One region of the Candidatus Pelagibacter sp. HIMB123 genome, then DNA from elsewhere that is predicted to be linked to it. Evidence: riboswitches for the same ligand, from Rfam matches in the RefSeq annotation. Region 1 holds a riboswitch; the other holds the start of a gene.
The links. Region 1 has a riboswitch for glycine ahead of gcvT (glycine cleavage system aminomethyltransferase GcvT). Riboswitches for the same ligand answer to the same signal wherever they lie in the genome.
Positions count from the first base shown of each region.

Region 2: another riboswitch for glycine. It lies ahead of ACTTBL_RS06215 (malate synthase G); the one in region 1 lies ahead of gcvT (glycine cleavage system aminomethyltransferase GcvT).

Region 1 covers NZ_JBNAIL010000009.1:67,842-72,061, reverse strand. The annotation lists gene ACTTBL_RS03060 (allophanate hydrolase subunit 1) at 1-281, shown strand, start outside; gene ACTTBL_RS03055 (biotin-dependent carboxyltransferase family protein) at 274-1,218, shown strand; gene ACTTBL_RS03050 (DMT family transporter) at 1,218-2,090, shown strand; glycine riboswitch at 2,121-2,206, shown strand; gene gcvT (glycine cleavage system aminomethyltransferase GcvT) at 2,284-3,387, shown strand; gene gcvH (glycine cleavage system protein GcvH) at 3,387-3,767, shown strand; gene gcvP (aminomethyl-transferring glycine dehydrogenase) at 3,767-4,220, shown strand, end outside.
Region 2 covers NZ_JBNAIL010000027.1:24,478-28,697, reverse strand. The annotation lists gene ACTTBL_RS06215 (malate synthase G) at 1-1,842, opposite strand, end outside; glycine riboswitch at 1,924-2,007, opposite strand; gene ACTTBL_RS06210 (acetyl-CoA carboxylase carboxyltransferase subunit alpha) at 2,109-3,203, shown strand; gene secA (preprotein translocase subunit SecA) at 3,206-4,220, opposite strand, start outside.

The DNA of each region.
Region 1 (4,220 bases):
TTATTGCTGGCATGCCTTTTCTCGGTGACTTAGATGAGAATATGCGAGCTCAACGTTTAGAAACCCCAAGAGTAAAAGTGCCCAAGGGATCTGTTGCATTAACTGAGCAATTTGCAAACATTTATACATTTGAAAGTCCAGGTGGATGGAATATTTTGGGAAATACTCCTTTAGATGTTTTTGATAGTTCAAAAGAAGACAAACCAAACCTAATTAATCCAGGAGATACAGTAGTTTTCAAGGAAATTACTTTAGATCAGTATAAAAATTATAATGAGTAACAATTATTTAGAAATAATTAGACCTGGAATTAATACTACTTTTCAAGATAAAGGTAGGGATCATCTTTATCATATTGGTATTCCATTTAGTGGTGCTATGGATAACCGAAATTATCTTATAGCTAATAAACTTGTTAATAATAATTTAGACTCTGCAGTGATAGAGTTTGCATATCAAGGTCCTCATATAAAATATTCTGGAGAAAAAATTAATTGTGCCATCACTGGAGATGTAATTTTTTCAATTAAAAAAAAAGATACTGAAATTGAGGGTAAATGTTTCGAAAGTTATCAAATTGAAAATGGAGATGAGATAAATATCATATCTACAAATAAATCAGTTTATGGATATTTAGCATTAGGTGGAGAGTTCGATTTAAAATTTCAATGGAATAGTTGTTCTATAAATACGAAAGCAAATATTGGATCTAATGATGGAAAAAAATTAGATGTAGGTCAAAGAATTAATTTAAAAAAAATAAATTCAAATAAGGATATTAAAAAAACTAATTACATTAATACCAAAATAGAAAACATAAGGGTGATCAGAGGTACTAATTTTGATTACTTTTCTGAAGAAGGTAAAAAAATATTTTATGAAAAGGAATTCACAGTATCCAAACTTTCAGACAGAATGGGTATGAGACTAGAGGGACCTAAAATTGATAATATAGTGAATACCAACATAAAATCAGAGGGTTTGATTAAAGGTGTAATCCAAGTACCGGCAGACGGAAATCCAATTATAATGCTTTCAGATCATGGTACTATTGGTGGCTATCCAAAAATTGGAGTTGTGGCTAGTGTCGATTATGACCGATTAGTACAGATGTCTCCTGGTTCAAAAATAAAATTTAAAGAGATTAATTTATCTGATGCAGAGACTTTATTTAAGTTATATGAAATGGAAACTCAAAATTTACTATCACAAATTTAATGAATTTTTTATCAAAAATACCAGGACCTTTTTTAGTTTTTTTAGGAGCTTGCGCGTTAAGTTTTGGAGGTTTAATTGTTAAGTCTTTCGATGGATCTACACTTTGGCAAATATTATTTTGGAGATCACTTTTCTTTATTGGAGTAATTACAATTTTTTTAATTTTTACTTACAGAGGAAAAATTTTCAGTGCTCTTTATAAATCTGGAATTCCAGGTTTATTTGGAGGTATAATTTTATCTATTGGATTTGCTAGCTATGTATTTGCTATGTACGAAACAACAGTAGCTAATGCAAACTTTATAATTCAAACTCAAGCTTTGTTTTTAGCAATTTTTGGTTATGTATTTTTAAAGGAAAAAATTTCTAAAATTACATTAACTTGCATTATTACAGCAGTAGTTGGCATCATTTTAATGTTAGGAAGTTCACTAACACCAGGTCAAATGACTGGAAACCTAGTTGCATTTATCATGCCGATATCATTTGCAATCTTAATTTTAATTGTCAGAAAATATCCAAAAGTCGACATGATACCTTTACAATTAGTTGCTGGAATTTTTGCAACACTAATAGGTTTGTTTATGTCACCGAGTATTTTGGTTTCAACAAATGATATTTTTTTAGGTTTTATTGCAGGATTTTTTCAAGTTGGACTTGGATTTATACTTATAACAATTGGAGCAAGATCAACTCCTTCAGCATTTGTTGGAATCATTATGTTAACTGAAGCTGTTCTAGGACCCATGTGGGCATGGATGTTTGCAAACGAAAACCCACCACTTACTGTACTTTTTGGGGGAGCCGTAGTTATAACAGCAGTAGTTATACAGTTTTTGTCTCCATTACTTATTAAAAAGCTAGCTAAATAAATTTCACATAAACATTTTAAATGTGTTATAAATTTATTAACGGGAGAGACTACTTTTGTAGCGCCGAAGGAGCAACCACCCCGGAAACTCTCAGGCAAAAGGACCGTACATATTAACTCTGGAAAGAGAATTATTCTCGCCGAAGGAGCAAATCTCTCAGGCACCAAGACAGAGGGGGCAAAGAAGAGTTAATATGGAAATAAAAAAAACATCACTAAATAAACTTCATCAAAGTAACAACGCTAAGTTTGTTGAATTTGCTGGCTATGAAATGCCTATACAGTATAGCAAAGGTATTATTGAAGAGCATAAATTCACAAGATCCCACTCTGGAATATTTGATGTATCACATATGGGCCAGCTATTTATATATGGCGATGAAACTTTAACAGATGAATTAGAAAAAATTTTTCCATTAGATTTAAAAAATCTAAAACAAAACTGCTCTAAGTATAGTTTTTTAATGAATGAGGATGCGGGAATTTATGATGATTTAATCATCACCAAAATAGAGGAGGGTTATTTAATTATCTTAAATGCTGCATGTAAAGATAAAGATTTTGAGATTTTATCTAATTTACTAGGCTCGAAATTTAAAATGAATTTAGATAACAATAGATCTTTGATAGCAATTCAAGGACCTAAGTCTGTTGAAATTTTAAACTCAATTATAAATGGGGTTGATCAACTAAATTTTATGACAGGAAATTGGTTCGATTCTGATAATCAAAAATTATTTGTCACAAGATCAGGTTATACAGGGGAAGATGGATTTGAAATTTCAATTTCTAACGATAAAGCTGAAAAATTCGTTGAAAATTTAATAAAAAAAGGAGCACAACTTATAGGACTTGGGGCAAGAGATACCTTGCGATTAGAAGCTGGATTATGTTTATATGGTCACGAATTAGATATTAATAAAACACCAGTTGAGGCAAACCTTAGATGGGCAATCTCAAAATCTAGATTATCAAATGGAGGTTTTATTGGATCGAAAAAAATTATGAACCAAATGCAAGATGGAGCAAGCCAAATAAGAGTAGGGATTAAACCCGAAGGTAGATTGATTGCTAGAGAAAAAACTAAAATATTTGATGATACAGATACACAAATCGGTGAGATAACTAGTGGTACGTTTGGACCAAGTGTAAACGGTCCTATAGCGATGGGTTATGTTAATAAAGAGTTTTCAAAAGTTGATACTAAAATTTTGCTTGAGGTAAGAGGGAAAAAACATCCAGCAAATGTTTGCGCATTACCATTTTATAAAAAAAATTATGTGAAAGGAGTGAATTAATGAGTGAAGTTAAATTTTCAAAAGAACATGAGTGGATTACTTTAGAGGGAGATGTAGCCACAATAGGAATTACAAAACATGCAACAGAAATGCTTGGAGACATCGTTTTTGCAGAACTTCCTGAAAAAGGATCTAATGTTGAAAAAGATGGTACTGCAGGAGTAGTAGAGTCTACGAAAGCTGCTAGTGATGTTTATACACCAGTCAGTGGTGAAGTAGTAGATACCAATCAAGCCATTGTAGACGATCCTTCTAAAATTAATGAAGATCCAGAGGGTTCAGCATGGTTTTTTAAACTTAAAATGAAAGATCAATCTGAAATGGACAGCCTGATGAACAAAGAAGAATACGATAAATTTGCAAAGGAGAGTGCTAGCTAATGTTACATAATTCTCAAAAAGATTTTTTAAAAAGGCACATTGGACCTTCAGATGAAGATCAAAATAAAATGCTTAAGGAACTTAATTATAAATCACTTGATGATTTAATCAAAAGTACAGTTCCAGAAAAAATCCAATTGAAAGATGAATTAAATATTGGTGAGTCTAATTCAGAATATGAAGCATTAAGAAAATTAAAAGCGATTTCGAAAAAAAATCAAATTTACTCTAACTTTATAGGAATGGGTTATTACGGAACCTATACGCCATATGTAATTCTAAGAAATATTTTAGAAAATCCAGGTTGGTACACTTCTTATACACCTTATCAACCCGAGGTAGCTCAAGGAAGATTAGAAATGCTGCTTAATTTCCAACAAATGATTGTTGATTTCACAGGAATGGATATCGCAAATGCATCTTTGTTAGATGAAGGAACAGCTGCCGCAGAAG
Region 2 (4,220 bases), on a different contig from region 1:
TGAACAACCGACACCTTGGTCGACCCATCTTACAACATACCCTAATAAAGTTTGTGCAGAGTTTGAAATTTCTTTATTTATATCTTCTACAGACCAATTAGGTCTATCTGCTATTGGAATTGTTAAAAGATCATCAAGCCTAGATGGTTCTCTTTTAGTTAATTTTTTTTGTTCATCGAAAATATTTATTTCATGATAATGTAGAGCATGTAAAGCAGCTGCTGTTGGTGATGGAACCCACGCACAGTTTGCACCTGCTTTTAAATGTCCTGTTTTTTGCTCCATCATATCTTTCATTTTATCTGGCATTGCCCACATCCCTTTTCCAATTTGAGCTTTACCAGAAAATCCACAACTTAAACCAATATCAACATTGTTATTTTCGTATGCAGTAATCCATTTAGATGATTTCATATCACCTTTTTTAATCATAGGACCAGCTTCCATTGATGTATGCATTTCATCACCAGTTCTATCCAAGAAGCCAGTATTAATAAAAAAAACCCTATTTTTAAGACTTCTAATACATTCTTTTAAATTTGCTGATGTTCTTCGCTCTTCATCCATAATTCCAATCTTACATGTGTACTTAGGTAAATTTAGAACTTCCTCAACTTTAGAAAAAATTAAATCTGTAAATGCCGTCTCGTCTGGACCATGCATTTTAGGTTTTACAATATAAACTGATCCAGTTCTTGAATTATTTTTATTTTTAATATCATGTAGTGCGGCTGCTGTAGTTATAAATGCATCCATAATACCCTCGGGTATTTCACTTCCATCACGTAATAAAATTGAAGGGTTAGTCATTAAATGACCAACGTTTCTTACAAGCAATAGGCTTCTACCATGTAACTTCAAGCCTTTCCCATCTTTTGAGATATAGCTTCTGTGTGGATTTAATTTTCTCTCAAATAATTTTCCTTCTTTTTCAAATTTTGACTTAAGATCTCCTCTCATTAGACCTAGCCAATTTCTATAACAAATAATTTTATCTTCCGCGTCAACTGCTGCTACACTATCTTCATTATCACAAATTGTTGAAACTGCAGATTCTAGTATAATATCACTTATACCTGCATGATCTTGTTGAGCAGCAAAAGCTCTTGAGTCTTTTAGAATTTCAATATGTAAATTATTATTTTTTAGAATAATTGCAGATGGATTATCGCTTTCACCTCGGTGGCCAACAAATTTATTTTCATCTTCCAAATCAAAAATATCAGCACCTTTTAAAACTTTTAATTTCCCATATTTTACTGCAAAACTTGTAATTTTATTCCAGCTTAATCCAGCTAATGGAAAGTATTTATCTAAAAAATCTCTTCCATATTTTATAACCATTTCACCTCTTAAAGGGTCATACCGTTCAGATACGCTGTCTTCAGACTGTTCAATTACATCTGTACCATAAAGACTATCATATAAACTCATCCATCTTGCATTTGCAGCATTTAATGCATACCTCGCATTCATGACAGGTACAACTAGCTGAGGTCCAGCTATACTTGCAATTTCTTCATCAACATTTTCTGTTTCTATTTTAAAATCAGGTCCTTCATTTTTTAAATAACCAATTTCTAATAAAAATTTTTTGTACTCATCTAAATTAAATTCTTTACTTTTATTTTTGATATGCCAATCATCTATTTTCTTCTGTAAATCTTCCCTTAATTTAATTAATTCTTTATTTTTTGGCGCCAAGTCATCAAGAGTTTTTTCTAGACCTAACCAAAAATTTTCTGAAGATACATTTGTATTTTTTAATAATTCATTATTTACGAAGTTTGATAGCTTTTCAGATACTTGAAGATTATTAATTTTAATATATTTTTCTTGCATAGCACTTAATTCGTACCCCATCTGTATTTTTGCCTGAGAGCTTTACTCCTTCGGCGGAAATCAATCTCTTTCCAGAGTGTTATGCTTTAATCGGTCCTTTTGCCTGAGAGTTTCCGGGGTGGTTGCTCCTTCGGCGCTATAAATAGTCTCTCCCGATAATGAATTTGTATCTTTTAAATGATTTAAGTCAATTAATAAGAATTACACCTTATTTAATATCATTTTATTGCCTTTTTTGTATTTTATCCATCCGCTATAAATAAAGTATGAAAAATTATCTAAATTTTGAAACAGAAATTAAAGATCTAGAAAACGAACTAGAAAAATTGAAAGATCCTTACAATCAAGAGGGATTATCAGAAGTTAATACTCAAAAAATTTCAAGCACTCAAACAGAAATTGATGAAAAATTAAAAAATATTTATTCCAATTTAGATCCTTGGCAGACTACTATGGTTGCTCGCCATGAAGATAGGCCTAAAGCAAAATTTTTTATTGATAATTTGTTTGAAGACTTCATTTCATTATCTGGGGATAGATATTATGGAGAGGATAAATCAGTATTAACTGGATTTGCAAAGTTCAATGGAAAATCTGTTTTAGTAATAGGTCAAGAAAAAGGAGAAGATTTGGACAGCAGGATTGAGAGAAATTTTGGAATGATGAGGCCAGAAGGTTATAGAAAAACTATAAGATTAATGAACTTAGCAAACAAATTTAATATTCCAATAATCTCTTTTATTGATACTCCAGGAGCATATCCAGGCGTAGGAGCAGAAGAAAGAGGTCAAGCCGAAGCAATTGCAAAATCAATCGAATGCTGTATGGAGCTTAAAGTTCCAACAATTGCAATAATTATAGGCGAGGGTGGTTCTGGTGGAGCAATTGCATTAGCTTCATCAAATAAAGTCCTTATGCTAGAAAATGCAATTTATTCAGTAATATCCCCTGAGGGATGTGCAACTATTCTATGGAGAGATCCAAAAAAAATGCTTGATGCTGCGAAAGCTATGAAACTTTCAGCTAAAGATTTATTAAAATTAAAAGTTATTGATGAAATAATTGAAGAACCTTTAGGCGGCGCGCACAGAGATAGAGATATTATATTAAATAACGTGAGAGAAACTTTATCAAAAAATTTAAATTATTTTGATGAATTATCTTCAGAAGAAATAATGACTGAGAGAAAAAACAAATTTCTTAAAATTGGAAGAAACGATGGTTTTATCACTAGTACTGAGGATCTAAGCACATTAACTATTAAGAAAAATAATTTTGATAAAATTTTAAAATCAAAAAAAGTATTATCAACTATTATAGGTGTATTAATTTTAATTTCTTTAATTTTGTTATTTATTTAAATTTATAAAGTACCGTGACAATGCTTAAATTTTTTTCCAGACCCACAAAAACATGGTTCATTTCTTCCCATTTTTTTATTGTTTGAAATTTGTTTAGAAATATCGTTTTGTTTTTTTTCATTTTCCTTAGTTGACTCTACTACAACTTTTAAGTTCATTAAAATAGTTACATAGTCTAATTTTAATTTTTCTAATAGATTTGAAAATAATTCAAATGCCTCTTTTTTATATTCAACTAGAGGATCTCTTTGACCATAAGATCTTAGACCTATGACTTGTCTTAATTGCTCCAAATATTGAATGTGGGATTTCCAGTTTAAATCAATTGATTGAAGAAAAATTCTTTTTTCAATATCTTTAGCATGATCTTCACCCAAAAGTTTAATCCGTTCCTTTCTAGTTTCTTGAAATTTATTAGAAATCTTTTCTCTAAAATCTTTATCTTTTGCTTCAATTAAATCCTTAAATTCAGTTTCTTCAAAGCTTTTTCCAATTATTTGCTTAGTTTTATTATTAAATTCATTACTTTTAAGATTGGATAAATTTGAAATTTTTAACTTAATTAAATCATCAGATATTTCTTTTAAAAATTCATCTGAATAATCAAAAATATTTTCACTATTCATCGCATTTTTTCTTTGTGAAAACACAACATGCCTTTGATCATTAAGAACGTTATCAAATTTGATAAGCGTTTTTCTAATATCAAAATTCCTAGCCTCCACTTTTTGTTGCGCTCTTTCTAATGCTTTATTAATCCAGGGATGATCGATACTTTCACCATCTTTAAGTCCAAGTTTTTCGAGCATACTATTCATTGACTCTGACCCAAAAATTCTCATTAAATCATCCTCTAAACTAACATAAAATATAGAACTACCTTCATCTCCTTGTCTTCCAGATCTTCCTCTTGCCTGGTTATCAACTCTTCTAGACTCCATTCTCTCCGTGCCAATTACAAACAAACCTCCTAAGGATTTAATTTTATCCTTATTTATTTTAAGCTGGTCATCTGGA